DNA from 4 places in the Ruegeria sp. G12 genome. Region 2 is predicted to be linked to each of the others. Evidence: riboswitches for the same ligand, from Rfam matches in the RefSeq annotation. Region 2 holds a riboswitch; each other region holds the start of a gene.

Region 1 (5,504 bases), on a different contig from region 2:
GACCCGCTTGAAAATGCTCTGCACCCTTTCTCGTTTTTCCCTATTTCAGGGGCCTCTGCCATCCTCAGAACCGGTCCCGGCGCGATCAAGTATTTGGACGAGCTGGACATCTTTGCCCCTGAACAACTGGGGCGCGACGGGGACGGGTTCGAGCAGATACGCCTGACACTCTGACGGGTTGTCTTTTGCCCGGCACCTGCCTATATCGGAGATTGAGAGGTTGGCGCGGGCGAGCGCCTCGCCAACCTGGTCAGGTCCGGAAGGAAGCAGCCACAACGAGCCCCGCTTGGGTCGATGTCCAACCTCTCACTTAGTCAAACCCCAGCCGCAGGAGGGCTTTTATGAATGTAGCAAAGACCCTTCGGGCAGAGCGGTTCTGAACCCAATCCACGCGACTGCCTGACCCCACGACCGACGGATGCGCGCCTGCCATCTGTGGGTTTTGCTGTACCTGAACACAGGCAGACCAATGACTTTTACCCTTAAGGACCTCGGATGGTCCTCTTACTTTGCCGCGCAGCACGCGGCCAATCCGTCGTGCACCCCCTATCGCATCAGCGCCGTCCACCGCGACCGGCTGATCGGCGTGAATGCGGAGGGCGAAACGCCGCTTTCACCTGATCGTCCCACCGGCGAATTTGCCGTTGGCGACTGGGTGCTTAGCGACAACCACACCCGAATCCGCCACTTGCTGGACCGGCGCAGCACACTGCAACGCCACGCCGCAGGCACCGGGGCCGAGGCACAGCTGATCGCCGCCAATGTGGACGTTCTGTTCATCGTCAGCTCGTGCAACGCCGATTTCAACCTGCCCCGGCTGGAGCGGTATCTGGCACTGGCCCATCAATCCGGCTGCTACCCGGTCGTTGTTCTGACCAAGGCGGACACCTGCGCCAACCCGTCGGACTACGCCGTCCGGGCGCAGGCACTGGCTCCATTCCTGACGGTTCTGACCGTGAACGCGCGGGAGGCTGATGACATAAAGCAAGTCCTGTCGTGGTGTTCTACGGGGCAGACAGCCGCGCTGGTCGGGTCGTCCGGCGTCGGCAAGACCACGCTGGCAAACGGAATGACCGGGCGGCAGGACGGCACCGCAGGCATCCGCGAAGACGACGCGCGGGGGCGGCACACCACGACATCGCGGGCCCTGCACCGTATGCAAAACGGCGGTTGGCTGATCGACACGCCGGGCATGCGCGCCCTGCGACTGCTGGACGCGCATGAGGGCGTGGATGAGGTGTTCTCGGACATCCTCGAACGTGCCGCCTTATGCCGGTTTTCGGACTGCCAGCATCAGGGTGAACCCGGTTGCGCCGTACAGGCGGCGATTGCGGGCGGCACGCTGGATGCCGACCGGCTGGAGCGTTGGCGGAAGCTGCGGCGCGAGGATCAGAGGAACTCGGAAACCGTGGCGCAATCGCGGGCGCGCGACAAGGCGTTTGGCAAAATGGTGCGGTCCGTGATGCAGGACAAGAAATCCCGCAAAGGGCTATGAGTGCAGGGGCACCGAGAACCCGGTGCCCTTTCTCAGCCAATCAGGCGCGGCCAGACAGCTGCGTTGCGCCGCGCAAAAACGCCGATATGGCCGATCTCGCGCAGTCCGAAATCCTGCGGGGACAGCAGATGCCGTTTCGCCTCGGGTCCGTACAGATCGGCCAGCCGCCAAACGGCTTGCGGCGGCACCATCTGATCGTCCTCAAAAGTGAACAGATTTACCGGTACGCCTGACCCTGCCCATTTGGCCTCTGGCAGCCCCTTGCCAATCTCGGGCACGTAGTTCAGCGGTGCCGTGCACCATCTACGCCACTGCCAATACACAGGCCCAGGTAAATCCGAGCCAAATCCCAGCGCCTTGCCCGGCAGATACCCCATCATCCGCACCGCCAACGGCGCGTGGCCGTACCAGAACAGCCCCGCCAGCGCCCGATAGGGCCAGGGGTGATCCGTCAGCGTAACCAGCCCGGAACACACGCAGATCATGCGGTCGATTCGGTCGATATCCGGCTGCACCGGCCCCAGCATCGCGCCGACCGAATGGCCAATGGTCCAGTGCTGCGCGTTGGGAAAACGCCGCCGCATCTCGGCGCGGGCGGCGGGCATGTCGGTCAGAGCCCAATCCGCCATCGTGACCTTTGAGTGTTTCAGTGACCCCGACGCGGACGTCCCGAAATCGCGATAGTCATAGGTCAGGCAGGCCATGCCCCGCTCAGATGCCAGCCACTGCGCGAAATGCCGGTAATAGTCGCGCGGAACGCCGGTGGCGCTGTTCAGCGCGACAACCGTTTCCGGCTCGGTCACAGGCTGGTACAACCGCGCCGACAGCATCGCCGGGCCGGAGGGAAACTGAAAATCTTCGGTCAACACCGTCTGCTGCGCGTCCAACATGGAACCCTCGGGATCAATCTGAACCAATCGGTTCATTTTCTGATCAGGCACTGAACGGCGCGGGCAAGTCAACAGCTAACCCGCATGACCAAACGTCCGCTTCGGGCGATCAGCGCAAGACTCGGATCAAGATCAGCTTGACTCGGGCCCCGGCCAACCGCTAGCGATTGTGTGATGGTTTCCGGCCCCCACAAGGTGTCGGGATGAAAAGGGAACTCGGTGCGGTTCTGCCCGGCGATGCCGGAACGAACCAAGGCCGCGACTGCCCCCGCAACTGTAAGCGGTGAGCACTGCCGGAACACCACTGGCCGAAAGGCTGGGAAGGTCGGCAACGCTTTGACCCGCAAGTCAGGAGACCTGCCATCAAAAACTGAAACCGAAACTCGGGCGGGGTGTCCGGGCAGGTCCTGACAGCTTCGCGCAGTCCCGCCTGATCCGCATCCCCCGTCCGCCGCGCGGAGGGCGCAGGATGATCTGGAAGACGAAGACACATCAATTCACCGCAACCGTATGCCAGCGGACCGGCAAAACCTGTCCGGCGCTGGCCCGAATGGCGCGGACGCTGACGCAAGCGGTTGCGCAGGCCGGGCCCGTAACCACCGATAAATTCGAAATCGAAGGCAGCAGCGAATTGAGCTTTTGCCCCGGCGGCTGCACCGCCCGGTTTCGGGCGCGCCCGGATCAGATCCGTGTGTTTTGTGGCAGGGAGGCCGAGGATGATCTGGAAGCGCTGGACCGCTATGCCGACATGATCTTTGGCACAGGCTTGGACACATTGCCCTCAAGCGCAATCACCAGCCCGCCCTGCGCCATGCTTGAAGTCACCGCAATTGCCTCGCGCGAAGTGCCAGCGCAGGTTCATCAGGTTTCGCCCTGAACTAGACGCTACTTACAGCCTGCGCCGTCCCGACGGCCCAGGCCATCTGCCCCTCGGTCTCGACCGCGCAGGCCCGGATGGCCCGCAACCGTGAAAGTGCCTTGTCCGGGGCCTCTCCGCTTTCGACCATAAGCCGCAGCACAACCATGCCCGACCGGCCACATCCACCCCGGCAATGGACTAGCACCCGCCCGCCACCGGACAGCGCCTGCCGCACCGTCGCGCTGACCGAGGGCCACGCGTCGACGACCGCCTGCGGCGGCGCACCAAAATCTTCAACCGGCAGATGCACCCAACGGCTGGCCCGACCCTGAATATCGCTGCCGAAATCCTGCGCACCGTGCTGCAACATCTCAACCGCAGTAGTCATCGAAATCACCAGCCCCGGCTTCCAATCCGAAATCAGGTCCAGATCGCCGGAATAATCCCCGCTGCAGCCCGGAATCGGCGTCAACGCCAGCGTACCGCCCCCAACCTGCAGCGCATAGATTGCCATCTGAGACATAAACCGAGCCCCCTCGTACAATAATCGCCAAAAATACAGTCTCTGAAATAGGCTGAACCAGTTTACGCAAGGACCGGCGTTTTCCAAAACAAAAATCCTGACGACACGCTGTGGACGCGGGCGGCGGCGACCTCTACGCTGCGGCAGACCTCGAATCCGCGAAAGCAGACATGACCGACACGCCCAGCCCTGCCTATCAGGTTCTCGCCCGCAAATACCGCCCGGAAACCTTCGCCGATCTGGTCGGTCAGGACGCCATGGTGCGCACGCTGAAAAACGCGTTCGAGGCGGATCGGATCGCCCAAGCCTTTGTCATGACAGGCATTCGTGGCACCGGCAAAACCACCACCGCGCGGATCATCGCCAAGGGTATGAACTGCATCGGGCCGGATGGTCAGGGCGGCCCCACGACCGAACCCTGCGGCCAATGCGAGCATTGCCTAGCGATCATGGAAGGCCGCCATGTCGACGTGATGGAGATGGACGCCGCCAGCCGCACCGGCGTCAATGATATCCGCGAGATCATCGACAGCGTGCGCTATCGCGCGGCCTCGGCCCGTTACAAGATCTACATCATCGACGAGGTCCACATGCTCTCGACCAGCGCCTTCAACGCGCTGCTCAAGACGTTGGAAGAACCGCCCGAGCATGTGAAGTTCATCTTCGCCACCACCGAGATTCGCAAGGTGCCGGTCACAGTCCTGTCACGCTGCCAGCGCTTCGACCTGCGCCGGATCGAGCCCGAGGACATGATCGGCCTGCTGCGCAAGATCGCCGACGCCGAAGGCGCGCAGATCGCCGAGGACGCGCTAGCGCTGATCACCCGGGCCGCCGAGGGCTCGGCCCGTGACGCGACCTCGCTGCTGGATCAGGCGATCAGCCACGGCGCGGGTGAGACCAGCGCCGATCAGGTGCGCGCGATGCTAGGTCTGGCTGACCGGGGTCGCGTGCTGGACCTGATCGACATGATCCTGCGCGGCGATGCGGCGGGCGCGCTGACCGAACTCAGCGCGCAGTATGCCGAAGGGGCCGACCCGCTGGCCGTCCTGCGCGATCTGGCCGAGATCACCCATTGGGTCTCGGTGGTGAAAATCACTCCCGACGCCGCCGATGACCCCACGGTCTCCCCCGACGAACGCGCCCGGGGCCAGCAAATGGCCGAGGCGCTGCCGATGCGCGTCTTGACCCGCATGTGGCAGATGCTGCTGAAAGCGCTGGACGAGGTCTCGGCCGCCCCAAACGCCATGATGGCCGCCGAGATGGCTGTGATCCGCCTGACCCATGTGGCCGACCTGCCCAGCCCCGAAGAGCTGATCAAACGCCTGCAGGACGCCCCGCCTCCGCCAAATGGCCCCGGTGGCGGTGTCCCTCTGTCGAACAATGGCGCACCGCCGGTTCAGGCCAGCGCCGCGCCTGCCACCTACGCCCCCGCCCCGCGCGGATCGGGCAGCGCGCCAGTGGCAGCGCTGGCGCAGGAGACACAGGCCGCCCTCGCCCGCTATCCGACCTTTGACCACGTGGTCGAACTGATCCGCGCCAACCGAGACGTGAAATTGCTGGTCGAGGTCGAGACCGGCCTGCGTCTTGTGTCGTACCAGCCGGGCCGGATCGAATTCACCCCTGCCTCGCAGGCCCCGACGGACCTCGCCCCTCGGCTTGGCTCTGCCCTGCAACGCTGGACCGGCAACCGCTGGGCCGTCTCCATCGTCTCCGACGGCGACGCACCAACCATTGCCG
Region 2 (5,504 bases):
GATGTGGCCCAGTGTGACGGCTCCGATCCGGCGTTTGGCCTGTGCGGCCTCGCCGGGGTCATTGACGATGAAGGGGTAGATCACCGGAAGGTCACGGATCAGCGCCTCGGGCCAGCAATCGGCGGACAGGGCGACCGATTTGCCCGGTAGCCATTCCAATGTGCCATGGGCACCGATGTGGATTAGAGCATCCGCCCGCAGGCATTTACGCAGCCACAAATAAAACGCAACATAGCCGTGGCGCGGGGTGCGAGACAGATCGTGGTAATCGTCATCGCGCAGTTCGGGCGTACCGCGTTCGGGTTGCAGCGCGACAAGGCCCTTGCCCCGGCGCAGAGCGGTGAAGTGGAAGGCACCATCAGTGCAGGCGGGGTCGTCTTCGGGTTTGCCCCAGACGGTTTGCAGGTCTGTGCGCAACTGTTCAGGCAGGTCCGCCAGCGCGGTTTGATACTCCGAAAGGGGCCACGACAACCAGACATCCGGCAGCGTTTCAGCAATCGGCTCGGCCGGCGCAGTGCTGTAGCCTTCGGCCTGCAAGTCGGACAGTATGGCCTCGGCCGAGGCCAACGCGTCCAGACCCACCGCATGTGCCATCTGCCAATCCTTGCCGGGATATGTGGACATGACCAGCGCGGGCACCCGATCCGCCTTGGGCTTGTCGTTCAGGTTTAGCCAGCCGGTCACGCGGTCGATGAGGGCCTCAATCCGTTCAGGCTCTGCGCGGTGGGCAAAGCGGGAGTATTCCAGATGTGGGTCGCGTTTGCCGGGTTCTTTGAACGACGCGATGCCTGCGCTGATCCGCCCGTCCACCTCGGGCAGAACGACATGCATCGCGAGGTCGGCAGGAGATAGACCGCGTTCCGCTTCGGCCCATGCTTTGCGGCGCGAGGTGGCCAGCGCGACCTGAAACACTGGCACATTCGCCGCGTCCAGAGGCGAGGTGCCCGACGCGCCTTTACCTGAGAACGACGTGGCGTTGATGATGGCAGACGGGTTCATGGCCGCAATGGTGTCGCGCAGCCAATCGGCGGCTGCGGGCGCTTTCAACGAGGGGGCGAAGAGGCCCACAGCCTCCAGACCCCGCGCGCGCAGGCTGCGGATCAGGGCTGCGACCGGGGCGGTATCAGCGGAGGTCAGATAGGCGCGGTAGAAGGTGACGAGGATGCGTTTGGTATCGCCGGAGAACGCCTCATCTACCGGGATCACACCGCGATCCGGGCACCATGCACCGCATTCGGGGATGGTTTTTGCCCCCATCACGGGACCTGCGTAAAGCCCCGCTGCCAGCGCCATCTGCGCCAGTGCCGCCTGCGCTGCAACCTCTCCGCCCGTGTCGCAGAGATGCGCCAAACGGCGGAGGGTCGAGACGGGTAAGGTGGAATACTCATCCAGCCGCGTGTCTTCGCGCCCATCGGCAGGCAGGACGGCCAAAGCGATCCCTTTGGCCTGCGCCAGCGCCAGAACCTGCTGCAAACCGTAGGACCAATAGGGCACCCCTCCGATCAGACGGATCAGGATGCCTTTGGCCCCTTCCAGCGTCTGCTCGACATAGGTGTCGATGGACAAGGGATGTTTCAGCGCCGTCAGATTGGCCAGCCGGAGGGTCGGCATCCGCCCTTCTGGGCCGCCGCCACGATGCCAGCCTGCCGCGAAAGCGCCGAGGTCACTGTCAGAAAAGGACAGCACCACCAGATCCGCCGGGCTTTGGCCCAGATCGGTCGGGGTCTCGGTTTCCTCGAGCCCGTGGCTTTCGCGGAAGACGACGTGCATGGCTTACTCGGCGGTCTCGGTCACGCCCACAAGGATATCGCGGATTTCGGCCTCTTTGATGTCGTCATGCTCAGCAATGACCACAAGGCGCGAGCGGCGGTCTTCGCCGGGCTCCCACGGACGGTCATACTGATGACGCACACGCGCACCTACGGCCTGCACCAGCAGGCGCATGGGTTTGCCCTGAACGGCGGCATAGCCTTTGACGCGCAGGATGTTGAGTTCCTTGGCCAGACGTTCGATCTTGGCAACCAGATCCAGCGGGTCGGCCTGTTCCGGCAGCTCGACGATGATGCTTTCGAAATCGTCATGCTCGTGATCGTGATGGCCGTCGTGATGGGAGGGACGAGCGTCCATGTCATCTTCGGCGGCGGCCTCAAGGCCCAGCACGACGCGCACGTCTACGGCACCTTCGGCCACCTCAACGACGGGCAAAGGGCGCGGGGCTTCGGCGGCGATGATCTCTCGCGCTTTCGCGACACCTTCGGGACCGGCCAGATCGGGCTTGGTCAGCAGGATGATATCGGCGCAGGAAATCTGATCTTCGAATACCTCGGACAGCGGTGTTTCGTGGTCAATGGAATCGTCCGCCAGACGCTGGGCGTCCACGGCCTCGACATTGGGCGCGAAACGACCGGCAGCGACGGCCTCGGCATCGGCCAGAGCGATCACGCCATCAACTGTGATCTTGGACCGGATATCGGGCCAATCGAATGCCTTCAGCAGCGGTTTGGGCAGGGCCAGACCAGAGGTTTCAATTAGGATGTGATCGGGGCGTGGCTCCAATGCCATCAGGGCCTCGATGGTGGGGATGAAATCGTCGGCCACAGTACAGCAGATGCAGCCATTGGCCAGCTCCATGATGTTTTCGGCAGGGCAGTCAGGAATGGCGCAAGATTTCAGGATATCGCCATCGACGCCGACATCGCCGAATTCGTTGACCACAACAGCCAGACGCTTGCCCTGCGGGTTCTGCATCAGATGACGGACCAGCGTGGTCTTGCCCGAGCCCAGAAAGCCGGTGATCACGGTGACGGGGAGTTTCTCAAGATTGCTCATTTCAGGGCTCCAATCGGGGGAATGCGGGCCGCACAGTTTTTGCGGAAATGTTCAGGGCGCTCGCGCCATTTGACCAGGCCATCCTCGGTCGCTAGGTACTTGGTGGCGCCGTCAACGATCACGTCAACGTGGTCGACCTCGTTCAGATGCTCATAGACGAATGTCCAGCGATCCGGGCCGCCACGCAGCACGATGGAACAGCCCTCGTCACAGTTCGACAGGCATTCCACGGCTTTCAGAGTGATCCCTTTGGGCAGGTCTGCCTGTTCCAGCGCCTTGTGCAGCAATGTGCCGGGGCGTTGCGCATCATCTTCGACGGGCAGCCCGCGACGGCAAGTGGTGCAAACCAGCAATTCGACCGGAGCGGTCTCGGTCATGTCTCTCATCCCCCCAAATCCTCTTCGTGGGGGACGGGGTTTCATGCGGGTCCATTGACCCGACACCGGAACACCCCGTCCGGTTTCATTCTCGGGTGCTGGCAGGTCTCCCGGCTTGCGGATGTCAGAGGCGTCCTCTGTCGGATGTCCCGCCTTCCCGGCATTCGCCAGTGGCTTGGGCACCCTCTCCGGTCACGGTCGCGGGGGCGGCTGCGTTTGACGGAAAACCCGCTGACGCATTCCCTTTTCATCTGCTGTCGCAGACACCAACGAAAGGGACATGCGGCAGGGTTGCCCCGCTTGTCAAGCGCAACACGCTGATCCGTGATTGCGCGGCTAAAAAGCGACCTGTCCGGGTCGCTGGGCGGCATGATCCGGTTGGGCCAACGTGCTGGCATGGCTCGCAAGACGCGAACAGGAGGGTGCGGCGCATGAAAGTAGGGTTTATCGGGCTGGGCAATGTGGGGGGCAAGCTCTCGGGATCGCTGCTGCGCAACGGGATCGATCTGGCGGTGCATGATCTGAACCCCAATCTGGTGGCTGCGTTTGTTGCGCAAGGGGCCAAGGCCGCTGAAAGCCCGGCCCAGCTGATGCGCGATTGCGATGCGGTGATCACCTGCCTGCCATCCCCCGCTGCCTCGGATGCGGTGATGCAAGAGATGCTGCCCGAGGTCACCCCCGGCAAAATCTGGATGGAGATGTCGACCACCGACGAAGCCGAAGTCAAACGCCTTGGCGCGATGGTGATCGAGCGGGGCGGGGCTGCGGTGGATTGCCCGGTCTCGGGCGGCTGCCACCGGGCTGCGACCGGCAATATCTCGATCTTCGCGGGCTGTGATCGCGAGACGTTCGAGCGTATTCTGCCCTTCCTGACCACCATGGGGCGGCGCATCCTGCATACGGGCGATCTGGGTTCGGCCTCGGTGCTGAAAGTGCTGACCAACTATCTGGCCACCGCCAACCTGATCACCTGCGCCGAGGCTTTGGTGACCGCCAAGGCCGCCGGGATGGACCTCGGGACCACTTATGAGGCGATCAAGATTTCGTCGGGGACATCCTTTGTGCATGAGACGGAAAGTCAAGTCATCCTGAACGGCTCGCGCGATATCTCGTTCACCATGGATCTGGTGAAAAAGGATATTGGCCTGTTTCAGGACGTGGCCGACCGCGCCGGAGTGCCGCTTGAGATCAACCCGCTGATGATCAAGATTTTCGAAGACGGGATCGCGCGCTACGGCGACCGCGAACTGTCGCCGAACATCATCCGACGGCTGGAAGAGGCCACCGGCCTGGACATCCGCGCGCCCGGTTTTCCGGCTGAAATGGAGGATGATGAGCCTGAAGAGCCAGGATATGAAGTCATCCCGCAAGGGCGCGCCGCAGAATAACGCTGGCAGCCAAACCGCAAAACCGAGGTGTTTCAGAGAGATGGAGGCGAGTACCGGAATCGAACCGGTGTACACGGATTTGCAATCCGCTGCGTCACCACTCCGCCAACTCGCCTTTTCAAGTAAAATCAAATACTTGCCGTGGTGTGGAGGGCGTTTTAGCAGCTTTCGCTGGGGGCGTCCAGTGGGAAGAATGTAAAATCGGCGCTCGCCTCGCAAATTGAACGCCCTCGCCCCGGTACCAAACCTGTCACAAAACCTCGGTTGCGGCATCTGGGCCGTTGCCGGTGCTCAAGGGATGTGGCACAAGCCAGATAATCAAGGGTTCAAGACGAGAGATCACATGACAGATTTCGCCACCCGGCGCCGCACGATGGTTGACACGCAGGTTCGGCCCTCGGACGTCACAAAATTTCCGATCATCGACGCTATGCTGAACGTGCCGCGCGAAAGCTTTGTGCCCGCGTCACAGCGTGAGGCGTCTTATGCCGATGGCTTGATCGACCTGGGAAACGGGCGCTGCATGCTTGAGCCGCGGACGCTGGCTAAGATGCTGGATCTGCTGAATATCTCTGGTGATGAAGCGGTGTTGGATATTGGTTTGGCGCTTGGCTATTCCACCGCTGTTGCGGCGCGAATGGCCGAGTTGGTTGTGGGTGTCGAGGAAGACGAAACCCTTGCGTCCGAGGCGCAAAGCCTGCTCAGTGACGCGAATGCCGACAATGCGATTGTCCATGTGGGACCTCTGGCGCAGGGTGCGGCTGAACATGGGCCGTATGACGTGATCATGATCCAGGGCGGGGTCGAGGAGATACCGGACGATCTGCTGGGTCAGCTCAAGGATCATGGCCGCATTGCTTGCCTGTTCATCGAAGGCAATCTGGGAACCGTCCGGATCGGCCGCAAATCC
Region 3 (5,504 bases), on a different contig from region 2:
ACAGTCCATTCAGGGCCACAGGATCCACAACACAGACAAGCGTATTTTCCCAAGATGCAGGCCCTGACCAAAGACGATCACGCCCTGGCCGCGGCCTGCGTGAGAGAATTCGCGCAAAACGGCATCCGTGGGGCCGTTTCCGGGTTCGAATGCGTCTACCGGTCTCACGATTTTCCGGAAACCCGCTTCCTGCTGCGGGTGACGACGGGGTCGCAGCACTATGCAATCAAGATCGACACGGAGTCCGCCGAGACCGGCAGGCTGCAAAAGGAATTCGCGCTTCTGCAGGAACTGAGCACCTATTTCGAGCGCAACCAGACCTCGCGGGTCATTCGACCTGTTTACCTGTCACAGGACGGGACCTTCTTTGCCTCGGAATTCATCGACCGCCCGACAGCGATTGATCTGATCTACAACAGCATCGACGCGGATCAGGTCGCGCAGATCTATCGCCGCGCCGGGGCCTGGCTGCACGATTTCCACAGCTTCCGCCCGCCAACGCAATACGGTTTCCGCCCAAGATGGATGACCGCCAGCTTTCAGGACCTTGCCGCGTCCCTGCCCCACCCCCTCGCCCGCAAAAGCGAGGTCATGATCAACGTCATGCGGTCCGAGGCGGTCCGGTTGAAAGGCCAACCCGACCTGCGGGTCTTTGCCCATGGCGATTTCCACGGTCTGAATCTGATCGTAGGCCAGGGCAAAACCATCGGCCTGGATTTCACCGAAACGCGCGAGAAACTCGCGGCCTATGACATCGTCGACTTCCTGAAGGCGGATATCTTCCGCGATGGCCCGGCCTCCGAGGTCGACCGCAGCGGCATTCTGAAAAGACACAAAGAGATGTTCTTTCGCCGCTACCGCCATCCGATCAATACCGACATTCTGGATTTCTGCATCCGGGGGCGGTTGCTGAAAGACTGGCTGTTTCTCAGCCGCAGCGATTATGCCTGCAGCCCGCAGGAAGACCACCGCCGCGCGCGGCTTGAGCTGAGGCTGCAACAGGCGTTCCGGCAGACACTCGACTAGTGCCAAAAAAGAAAAACCCGGGCAGTTCGCACCGCCCGGGTCTGATCTTTCTGACAGCTCGGAGCTTATTCGCCCGAAGCAGCCGCCACATCCAGCGTCACGCCCGGGCCCATGGTCGAGCTCAGCGCGATTTTTTTCATGTAGGTACCCTTGGCACCCGACGGTTTCGCCTTGGCCACGGCCGAGACAAAGGCACGGACGTTTTCGACCAGCTTGGCTTCGTCGAACGACGCTTTGCCAACACCGGCATGCACAACGCCGCCTTTTTCCGCCTTGAACTGAACTTCACCGCCCTTGGCTGCTTCCACGGCTGCTTTCACGTCCATGGTCACGGTGCCGACCTTGGGGTTCGGCATCAGGTTGCGGGGGCCCAGAACCTTACCCAGACGGCCGACGATCGGCATCATGTCCGGGGTCGCGATGCAGCGATCGAATTCGATGGTGCCGCCCTGAATGGTTTCCATTAGGTCCTCTGCGCCAACGATATCCGCGCCTGCTTCTTTCGCTTCGTCCGCCTTGGGGCCACGCGCGAAAACAGCAACGCGCATCGCTTTGCCGGTGCCGTTGGGCAGGCCGACAACGCCGCGCACCATCTGGTCCGCATGACGGGTGTCAACGCCCAGGTTCAGAGCGATTTCGATGGTCTCGTCGAATTTCGAGGTCGCGTTGCCTTTTACCAAAGCAACCGCTTCTTCGACCGACAGGTTTTCCTTGCCGGCGATAGCTTCGCGCGCAGCGCGGGTACGTTTACCGAGTTTTGCCATCTTACTTCACCTCGATGCCCATAGAGCGGGCCGAGCCCAGGATGATCTGCATTGCGCCTTCGACGTCGTTGGCGTTGAGATCTTTCATTTTGGCTTCGGCGATTTCGCGAACCTGCTTGGTGGTCACGGTGGCCACAGTCTCACGACCGGGGTTCTCGGCACCACGGGGGCGGTTCCGCTTGCCAACCGGCTTCAGGCCAGCGGCTTTTTTCAGGTAATAAGACGCGGGCGGCGTCTTGATGTCCATGGTGAAGGACTTGTCCTGATAATAGGTGATCACGGTCGGACAAGGGGCACCTTGCTCCATGTCTGCGGTCTTGGCGTTGAACGCCTTGCAGAATTCCATGATGTTGATGCCGCGCTGACCCAGCGCCGGACCAACTGGCGGCGACGGGTTCGCCTGACCTGCAGGAACCTGCAGCTTCATCGTACCAGCAAGCTTCTTAGCCATTTGGTTTTCCTTTCAACTCGGGCGAAACGCGTTTCGCCCAGACTATGTTGCGTGGTCCGGCCCGGGATCGCGATCCCAGCAACCTCCCACGAGAGAATCTCGCCCGAAGACGATAGAGGCGGCGTTTATAGGGGAATGCGAGGGTTGGCAAGGGGGCGGCTTGCGGTTTCGAAAGCTGAGTTATGCGCACGCCTGACAGCTTGAGTCACAAAACCGTCCAGATAGGTCTGCGGCGCGGCGGGCACCACAGACCGTTGGTTTCGCGCTTATGCTGCCGCGTTGTGCAAACGGTGCGTAAAGATGCCCCGGTCGGTCAAGGTCCGCAGGCCTTTCGCGCCAGCCAGAACGGCCAGATCGGCCAGCGGCTCGATCAGGATCACCAGCAAGTACGCCATGCCAAAGCTTGTCACCGCCGAGATGTTCTCGGCCCCAACGCCTTGCCCGTAGATTGCCCAGAAGGCTACCCAGGCAACGACGCCACCCTGATACACAGCGGACAGTTTCAGCACGTCCGAATAGCGCAAATCGACATAGCTGATGGTTTGCGGGATGATTTTTCTGGCCAGCGCGTCCACTGCAAAAAGCGGAAAAAGCAGGGTCGAGATGTTGACGAAGTACATTGGTACATCAGACGGTGCAAACAAGAAACCCTGAATTGCCAGACCGCCAGCTAGACCAAGGGCTGCCGGACCGGCCCCGAGCAGCAGAAACAGGGTTGTACCAAGTATGAAATGCACCTCTGAGATGCCGACAGCGAAGTGCGGAAAGACTTCGAAGAATACAAAAACGCCGATAGCAGCCACAACCGAGCGCACGCAAAATGACGCCATGGAATGAGTTTTCAAATCATCGCCAATCAACTTCAAAGAATAGCCAGCAGCGGCTGCAGCCGTACCATAGGCGAGGACCATTTTCGCGCCGTCGACGACGCCAGGTTCGATGTGCATTAGAGAGTTCCTTTCGCGTCCACCCGACGCATATAGAAGGGCCGGATTTCCGGCGGTTGCATTAAGATGGCAGGTATCCTGACTCGTAGCTCTGATAGTTCGGCTACTTACAGTTGCGGGGGCAGTCCGGGCATCTCACCCGGTTCCCAATTAAGACCTCCTCTCGAAGGCCACCATCAACGCGACACTACATGACCACAGGCCGCGGGCAAGCTCTGTCTGCGACATGTAAGCGTACGCCCGCGAATCTTCAAAAAACATTTGGCGTGAACGTCTCGGTCTACGTAATTCCGTGACGCCGCCGACAAAAAAAGCCGCGATGCCCTAAACATCGCGGCCGAAAGCAATTCCTTGCGGGGCGCCTCAGCCCTGCTTGGTAACCTGCGTAAAGTCCAGCTCAACTGGCGTTTCCCGACCAAAGATCGAAACCGAGACTTTCAGCTTCTGCGCCTCGTCGTCCACGCCTTCGACCATGCCGTCGAAATCCTCGAACGGGCCGTCGTTGACCTTGACCTTTTCGCCCACCTCGAAGGTGATCATAAGCTTGGGCGCTTCTTCGCCTTCCTGAACGCGGTTCAGGATCTGGTTCACCTCGGCATCGCGCATCGGCATCGGGCGACCCTGCGGGCCCAGGAAACCGGTGACGCGGTTGATCGAGTTGATCAGGTGGTAGCCCTGATCCGACATTTCCATATGCACCAGCACATAGCCCGGCATGAAGCGGCGCTCGGTGGTGACCTTCTTACCCCGGCGCACTTCGATCACCTCTTCGGTGGGCACCAGAACCTCGTCGATATCGTCCTCAAGGCCCTGCTCGGCCACCGACGTGCGGATCTGCTCTGCGATCTTCTTTTCGAAATTCGAAAGAACGCTGACCGAGTACCACCGTTTCGCCATGAACCTGTCGTCCTTGTTTGCCTTCGGTCGCATCCTGTTGGCCGGATGCACCGGAATTGAAATCCTATCGCGTGACCCGGAATAAAAAGCGGCGCGCGGTCCGAATCGCCGCACGCCCATTCCGAATAGTCCCGCGTCACCTACTAGCACATTGCGCGGGGCGCAAGGGGGCAGTGGTGTTTGGGCGCTTAGCTGAATGCGCCCAGAATAAGCTGCAGACCGCCGCGAATGCCCAGATCGACCAGAGCGAAGAACACAGCCGTCAGCGCGGCCATGATGAACACCATAACCGTGGTCAACAGCACCTCGCGCCGGGTCGGCCAGACGACCTTGGAAACTTCGGCACGGACCTGCTGAATGAACTGGATCGGGTTGGTGGTAGCCATTTGGCGTATTCTCTCTGCTAGCGGATGGGCCGGACATAACCGGGCATTGCGGCAATTTCAAGGGCAGTCGGGACAACTGTGAAGTTCGGGCATGGCCCGGTTACGGCTTGGGCTTGTCGTCCCATTCATCGCTCAGAATCCGGCGGGCATCGCCCTCGGGGTCTTCGTACTGGTTCGAGCGCACTGTGTAGATGAACGCAACCAGTCCAACACCGCCCAGAAACAGGGAAATCGGGATCAGGTAGGCCAGCACTTCCATCGTTTACCTCAGCCGCAATGCGTTCAGGGATACGGTAATAGACGAGGTCGACATCGCCAATGCCGCAATCAGCGGGGTCGCCAGCCCGATCACCGCCAAAGGCACAGCAATCACGTTATAGACGGTGGCGATCTGAAAGTTCTCGCGAATCCGTTTGGTGGCCTTGACTGCCGTATCGCAGGCCTCTGCAATAGGGGACAGGTCATTGCCCAGAAGCACGATGTCCGAGGCCACCCGCGCCGCATCCAGCGCCGAGGCCGGAGAGATCGAGACATGCGCCGCCGCCAGCGCCGCTGTGTCGTTCAGGCCATCGCCGGCCATCAGAACCCGGTGGCCCTGTTGGCTGAGGTTTTGGATGTGCCCGGCCTTGTCCTGCGGCAGCGCCTCGGCAATCCAGTTGGTGATGCCCAACTTGTCCGCCAGCGCCCCGACGGCTCCGCGTGTGTCACCTGAGATCAGGATCACCTGCTTGCCGGACTTGGCAAATGCGGCGACCGCCTCCGCTGCGCCGGGGCGCAAGGCATCGGTGAAGCTGAACGCGACAGGCGCGTTTTGCCCCACGGCTAGCCAGGCAGAGGTTTCAGCCCCCTGCTCACCGCCCACCCAAGCCGCGCGACCCAGACGTACGCTTTGGCCGCGATAGGTGCCTTCGGTGCCATATCCTGGCACTTCGACGATGTCACGCAGGTTGGCTGGTTTGATCCCGGCGGCCCGCGCGGCAGAGGCCAGCGAGACCGACAGCGGGTGCGCAGAGGCCTCGGCCAAGGCCAGCGC
Region 4 (5,504 bases), on a different contig from region 2:
ACAGGAAAGACACCGCCAGCCCGGCGAGAATTAATTTCTCCGGCGCACTGGTGCGCAGGCTGTGGACCAGCGCAAGGACAATGCCCGATGCAATCAGGCCGCCGCAGAACGCCGCCAGCGGCAGGGTCCAGATACCCAGAACATCCCCGGTGACGGTGATCACCAGAACCGCACCCGCCGCAGCACCCGAGGACAGGCCAAACAGAAACGGGTCCGCCAGATCGTTGCGCGTGGTAGTTTGCAGAACTACGCCAACAACACCAAGCCCGGCCCCGATGACAGCGGCGAACAGGGCCCGGGGCAGGCGCAGATCGAACACGATCCGGTGCATGGGCGACATCTCACCATCGGTCAGACCAGTGCCAAGGCCAATCGCCGAGATAACGTCCCGAACCGGGATCGGCGTTGTTCCGTAGACCACGGACAACAGCAAAAGGGCGATCAGAACGACCGCCCCCAGCAGTATCAAACGGCCCGTTTGGGCCATATCAGTTGCCCACCGGGTGCATGGCCCTTGTCATTTTCTCGATGGCGTCGATGTTGGCCGGTCCGGGGGTCAGCTCTTCGTAACGCAGGCCGATCCAGCGTTTGTTTATCACCGCATCGGTTTGCGACATCACCGGGTGCTCCTGCAGGAATTTGAACGTGTCTTCCGCCCCGTTGCCGGTCTGATAGTCCAGCAGCACCAGGAATTCCGGGTTCGCGGCGGCAACGGCCTCCCACGAGGTACGGCCCCAGCTTGTGTCCAGATCATGGGTCACGTTCACACCGCCAGCAGCCGTGATCATCGCGTCGGGGATGGCGAATTTACCCGCTGTAAAGGGCGCATCAGCGGGCCCGTCCAGCAGGAAGACACGCGGCTTGGTCACATCTGCGGTTTTGCTTTTGATCGCGGCAAGCTGCTCTTTCCAGCCGGACACCAGCGCCTCGGCCCTGTCTTCGACATGCATCACTTTGCCCAGACGCAGAACATCGTCAAACAGCAGGTCCATGCTGGCCTCGGGACGGTCCTTGTCCAGATGCACGCAGCTCTCAGACAGGATCATGGTCTTGATGCCGAATGGGGCCAACGTATCCGGCGTGACGTCTCCGCCCGGTTTCATGCCGTAATACCAGCCCGCGAAGAACAGGTCGGGTTCCACCGCAACGAGGTTCTCGATCGTCGGGTATTTCGGCGCAAGCTCGGGGATGTCGCCGCGCTGCGCGTCGAAATCGGGGCTGGTCTTGTACCAGCCGGTGATGCCGGTCAGGCCAACGATCTTGTCCTGCAGACCAAGCGCAAAGGCCATGTCGGTCATGTTCATGTCGTGGACGACCAGCCGCTCGGGCTGGGTGTCAAACACCAGCGGCTCACCGCAGTTATCGACCGTGACTTCATGCGCCGCTGCGCCGCTTGCAAGACCGGTGATCAGCGCCACGGGCCAGAGTTTCTGCTTCATCCTAAATCCTCACAAGGTGACAGTTTACGTTTTCGGATATCGAGCGCGGGGATCACGCGGCCTTCATGCTGAAAGCACAGGTAATCCACGCCAAAGGTTTCGCGGACGCGGTCCGGGGTCAGCACCTCGCTCACCGGTCCAAAGCCGGTCAGGCGCGTAGCCTTCATCAGGGCTACATGGGTCGCAAATTCGGGGATCATGACCAGATCGTGCACGATCATGACGACGGTCACGCCCAGTTCCGCCACCAGCGACAGCATGTGTCCCTTGGCGTCAGGGTCCAGATGGTTGGTGGGTTCGTCCAGGAACAGCAAATCCGGATTTTGGGCCAAAGCCCGCGCGATATGGGCGCGCTGCCTTTCCCCACCGGACAGCCTGCCCAGCGGCTTTTCTGCCAGATGCGACAGCCCGGTGACATCCAGAACCCGCTTCAGATCGGTTGCATGATCCTTGGCCGATCTTTCCGCTTTGATGGGAATTTGGCCCAACGCCACATATTCCCGCAACCGCAGCCGACTGTCCGGAAACTCCTGCTGGCCCACCACGGCAATCGTCCGCGCCCGCTGCGTGGCAGAGAGTTTGCGCAGGCTTTGACCGCGAATACGAACATCCCCGAACGCGAGGCGTTCGGCCCCGCAGAGAAGTTTCAGCAACGTGGTCTTGCCCGCACCATTCGGGCCAGCAATCGCCAGGATCGAACCCTCTTCGACACTAAAGGACGTGTCCTGCAACAGAACATCCCCGTTCAGCGCGTAGTATTCCAAACCCTCGGCCACCAGAAAGCTCATGCCTCATCCTCCGATGGCAGGCGGGGCAGGCGCGATAGGGTTTTGGTCAGCAGGGCAGGGGGACGGTCCGAGGCACTGGTCCAGCCGTCTGGCGTGTCGCGATACTGGCAGGCGAACTCGACCAGCGCGGTCAGGTCCTTTTCGGTCTGAATATCGCCGAACAGATACTGGGCCTTGCCCGGTGCCTGCAGGCCCACGGTCATGGGCCGTTCACACCCTGCCATGCAGGCGATCAGGCGGGTTTTGAAACCTTCAGGAAGCTGGCGGTCCAGAACGTCTTTCGCAACGTCCGCCGAAACAGGCCCCTGACAGGTCTCACAAATCAGCACGTAGTGATCAGTATCGTTCGGCATTCTTCGCCCCGAAAAATGCCAAATGCAGACAGATGCTGCCGGTATCTTGAACACGCACGCGTGCCATCAAAGCCTCCTTCCAGGACGCCCCGCCCCGGGTTGGTTGAACATATGATGGCAGGTCTCCTGACTTGCGGGTCGTTGCTCGACCAACCTTCCCGGCCCTCGGGCCAGTGGCGATTTGGCGTCGCTCTCCGCCTACAGTTGCGGGGGCAGTCACGGCATTGGCCCACAAAGGCCGCACCGTATTCCCATTTTCATCCCTCGGGCACGCCGTCGGGAACCATCCCGTGCAGCTAGTCCGGGGACGGAATATTTGTCAAGAGCGTGGGTTCGACTGCGCCACGCTGACGCCGGTCAATAATCCGCGACAAGAAGGAAATCGGGTTCGGCGTCTTCCTCGATCGTGGCGAAGCGCGGGATCGGGTCTTCGAACACATTGTCGGTGCGGTCGTCATTAACGGTCGAGACCTCGCCAATCAGACAGTCGCCGCGTTCCGCCCAGAAGGCGTGCCAGATGCCGGGCATGAGCGTGACGCTTTGCCCCGGCGCGAGCCGCAAAAGCTCACCGGGCTGGATGGTCACGGGGCAACCGTCGCTGGGCACGACAACGGGAGTGTCCCGGTCGATCCCTCCGTCTGCGTCCGAGGCGTAAATCTCCATCACCAGATCACCGCCACCCCGGTTGATGATATCCTCGGCCTTCACGATATGGCGATGCATCGGGGACAGTTGCTTGTCGCGCGAGATCAGCAGTTTCTCCGCGTATAGCATCCCGCGCCCGAGACTCAGGTCATTTGCGTCGCCATTGCGCAGGGTGAACAGAAACAGGCCCAGCTCATCAAACCTGCCCTGACCGTAGTCGGTAATGTCCCAGCCCAGACTGCGATCCCGGATGCCAGCCGCCTTTTCGCTGCGCATCTGGTCGGGGGACCAGTCGGCAAAAGGGGGCAGCACAGCGCCGAAAGAATGGATAAAGGCCTGCGCCTCGGCCTTGATGCGGTTGATATCGGATCGTTTCATGGGATTGCCCTTATTAGGGGTTAAAGCTCGTGCGCCCAGGGCGGGTTCGCCCCGGCGCGGGATACTGTGACGGCGGCAACAGCCGCGCCAGAGGACAAGGCGGCGCGAAGATTGTCGACACCCAGCGCCTGAAGACTGTCTTTGGTCAGGTTTCCGGCTTTGTGCAACTCGGCCAGAACACCGGCGTTGAACGTGTCGCCCGCACCGACCGTATCGACAACATCGACCGGCTGACCTGGCACCGACACTTCGGTTCCGTCCGCCAGATAGCCCGTGGCCCCTTCGCTGCCTCGGGTGACAATAACCACCGAAGGCCCCGCCTGCAGCAAAAGCGGCACTTTCTCGGCCAGAGGTTCCGGGCCCGGCACGATCCAGTCCAGATCCTCGTCCGAGACCTTGACGATATCCGCCTGCGCGATCATCCGGTTAAGCCGCGTGCGATACCGGGTCGGGTCCTGAATGAAACCCGGGCGGATATTGGGATCCAGCATGACCGCACGACCCGCGCCGTGGCGGTCCAGAAGGTCGGCATAGGCGTCGGCGCAAGGCTCGCAAGCCAGGCTGATACCGCCAAAATACAGCGCTGACACGGCTGGCAACTGGTCCGGCATATCCTCGGCCCGCAACATCCGGCCTGCGGTGTTTTCGTCAACGAAAGTGTACGAGGCGTGCCCGTCCTTCAATTGCACGAAAGCCAGCGTTGTCGGTCTGTCCGAGCGGATCACATGCGCGGTGTCCACGTGGCTGTCTTTCAGCGCCTGCGCCAGTTGATCGCCAAACATATCCGAGGACAGACCCGTCAGCATGGCCGCTGGCGCACCCAAACGGCCAAGGGCAATCGCCGTATTGAAAATAGCCCCGCCCGAATGCGGCACGAACCCGCTTGCACCCGAGATCGTGGGCTCGGCGATCATGTCGATCAGGGCTTCACCGCAGCACAGGATCATCCCGCATTCCTTCCGCGAAATTCAGTTCATGCGGCCAGTTTACCGCGCGAGCGCATTTTTGCAGAAATTGTTAGCGCCAACAATGCCAAATTCGGCCTGTTCGGACACATAAAGATTCATCGAACAGCGCAGATCGCTGAACCTCCCACCCGCGTTGAAAGCCTTGCAGAATGTATCACCAAAAAGCCAGCGGTTCTTTTCAGCGACTCCACCGACCAGAAACACCCCGCCGGTCGGCATCAGAGTCACTGCCATATCGCCCATCAAAGCCCCCAGATGTGTTGTGAACATCTGTGCCGTTTTGACAGCGATGGGGTCAGAGCCATCGCGGGCATCCTGCAGGATGTCCTTTGCCGTTCGCACCAGAGTGTCGGCTTCGCCGCTTACCATGCCGACGGCCTGATAGAGGATCGGCAGGCCCGTGCCGCTCAGGAACATCTCTGCCTCCAGCGTCAGACTTTCATCAAAGAAGCTCTCGGGCGAGATGCGGCGGGCGGCGTCGAACACGTCCACCTCATCCCGATGGCGCGGCGACAGACCCACATGGCCACCTTCACCCGAGGCGGTGTGATAGTGGCCTTCGGAATACAGCAGCGCACCAACGCCCAGTCCGGTGCCGGGGCCCACAACAAGACGGGTTCCGGGTGGCGGAGTATCCTGCCCCTGCAGAATTGCCACATCGGCGCGTGTCACCTCGGCCACGGACCAGGCGGCGGCTGTGAAATCATTGATGACAAACGTATTCTTCGCGCCTGTGGCCTGCGCAAGTTCGACCTCGGACAAGTCAAGATGGGCGTTGGTCAGGCGGATAACCCCGTCTCGCACCGGCCCGGCCCCGGCGGCCACAACCGCCTGGGGATTGGTTCCGATGTCGTCGCGCAGGCTGTGGAACGCCTCAAGCAGATCAGGCAAAGTACCGGTCGGATGTTTCCGCAGATCGACCAGCTCTCCGTT

Evidence for each region. Region 2 has a riboswitch for cobalamin ahead of ACR0JN_RS05995 (DUF1636 family protein). Riboswitches for the same ligand answer to the same signal wherever they lie in the genome.
Region 1: it holds a riboswitch for cobalamin, as region 2 does, so the genes downstream of both, ACR0JN_RS07950 (hypothetical protein) here and ACR0JN_RS05995 (DUF1636 family protein) in region 2, are expected to answer to the same signal.
Region 3: it holds a riboswitch for cobalamin, as region 2 does, so the genes downstream of both, ACR0JN_RS07795 (energy-coupling factor ABC transporter permease) here and ACR0JN_RS05995 (DUF1636 family protein) in region 2, are expected to answer to the same signal.
Region 4: it holds a riboswitch for cobalamin, as region 2 does, so the genes downstream of both, ACR0JN_RS11895 (DUF1636 family protein) here and ACR0JN_RS05995 (DUF1636 family protein) in region 2, are expected to answer to the same signal.

The regions. Positions count from the first base shown of each region.
Region 1 is NZ_JBQFOO010000003.1:48,129-53,632, forward strand. Features, by position in the region: gene ACR0JN_RS07930 (bifunctional 2',3'-cyclic-nucleotide 2'-phosphodiesterase/3'-nucleotidase) at 1-174, shown strand, start outside; RNA gene ffs (signal recognition particle sRNA small type) at 214-312, shown strand; gene rsgA (ribosome small subunit-dependent GTPase A) at 470-1,495, shown strand; gene ACR0JN_RS07945 (alpha/beta hydrolase family protein) at 1,528-2,421, opposite strand; cobalamin riboswitch at 2,544-2,764, shown strand; gene ACR0JN_RS07950 (hypothetical protein) at 2,855-3,262, shown strand; gene ACR0JN_RS07955 (protein-tyrosine phosphatase family protein) at 3,264-3,767, opposite strand; gene ACR0JN_RS07960 (DNA polymerase III subunit gamma/tau) at 3,938-5,504, shown strand, end outside.
Region 2 is NZ_JBQFOO010000002.1:429,422-434,925, reverse strand. Features, by position in the region: gene cobN (cobaltochelatase subunit CobN) at 1-1,770, opposite strand, end outside; gene cobW (cobalamin biosynthesis protein CobW) at 1,774-2,829, opposite strand; gene ACR0JN_RS05995 (DUF1636 family protein) at 2,826-3,206, opposite strand; cobalamin riboswitch at 3,290-3,492, opposite strand; gene ACR0JN_RS05990 (NAD(P)-dependent oxidoreductase) at 3,458-4,594, shown strand; tRNA gene ACR0JN_RS05985 (tRNA-Cys) at 4,636-4,709, opposite strand; gene ACR0JN_RS05980 (protein-L-isoaspartate O-methyltransferase family protein) at 4,938-5,504, shown strand, end outside.
Region 3 is NZ_JBQFOO010000003.1:17,501-23,004, forward strand. Features, by position in the region: gene ACR0JN_RS07780 (phosphotransferase) at 55-1,026, shown strand; gene rplA (50S ribosomal protein L1) at 1,092-1,790, opposite strand; gene rplK (50S ribosomal protein L11) at 1,792-2,241, opposite strand; gene ACR0JN_RS07795 (energy-coupling factor ABC transporter permease) at 2,508-3,188, opposite strand; cobalamin riboswitch at 3,240-3,381, opposite strand; gene nusG (transcription termination/antitermination protein NusG) at 3,552-4,085, opposite strand; gene secE (preprotein translocase subunit SecE) at 4,274-4,471, opposite strand; gene ccoS (cbb3-type cytochrome oxidase assembly protein CcoS) at 4,572-4,730, opposite strand; gene ACR0JN_RS07815 (heavy metal translocating P-type ATPase) at 4,734-5,504, opposite strand, start outside.
Region 4 is NZ_JBQFOO010000004.1:287,793-293,296, forward strand. Features, by position in the region: gene ACR0JN_RS11880 (FecCD family ABC transporter permease) at 1-487, opposite strand, end outside; gene ACR0JN_RS11885 (ABC transporter substrate-binding protein) at 489-1,439, opposite strand; gene ACR0JN_RS11890 (ABC transporter ATP-binding protein) at 1,436-2,227, opposite strand; gene ACR0JN_RS11895 (DUF1636 family protein) at 2,224-2,580, opposite strand; cobalamin riboswitch at 2,680-2,883, opposite strand; gene ACR0JN_RS11900 (D-lyxose/D-mannose family sugar isomerase) at 2,938-3,603, opposite strand; gene ACR0JN_RS11905 (carbohydrate kinase family protein) at 3,624-4,550, opposite strand; gene ACR0JN_RS11910 (glucokinase) at 4,590-5,504, opposite strand, start outside.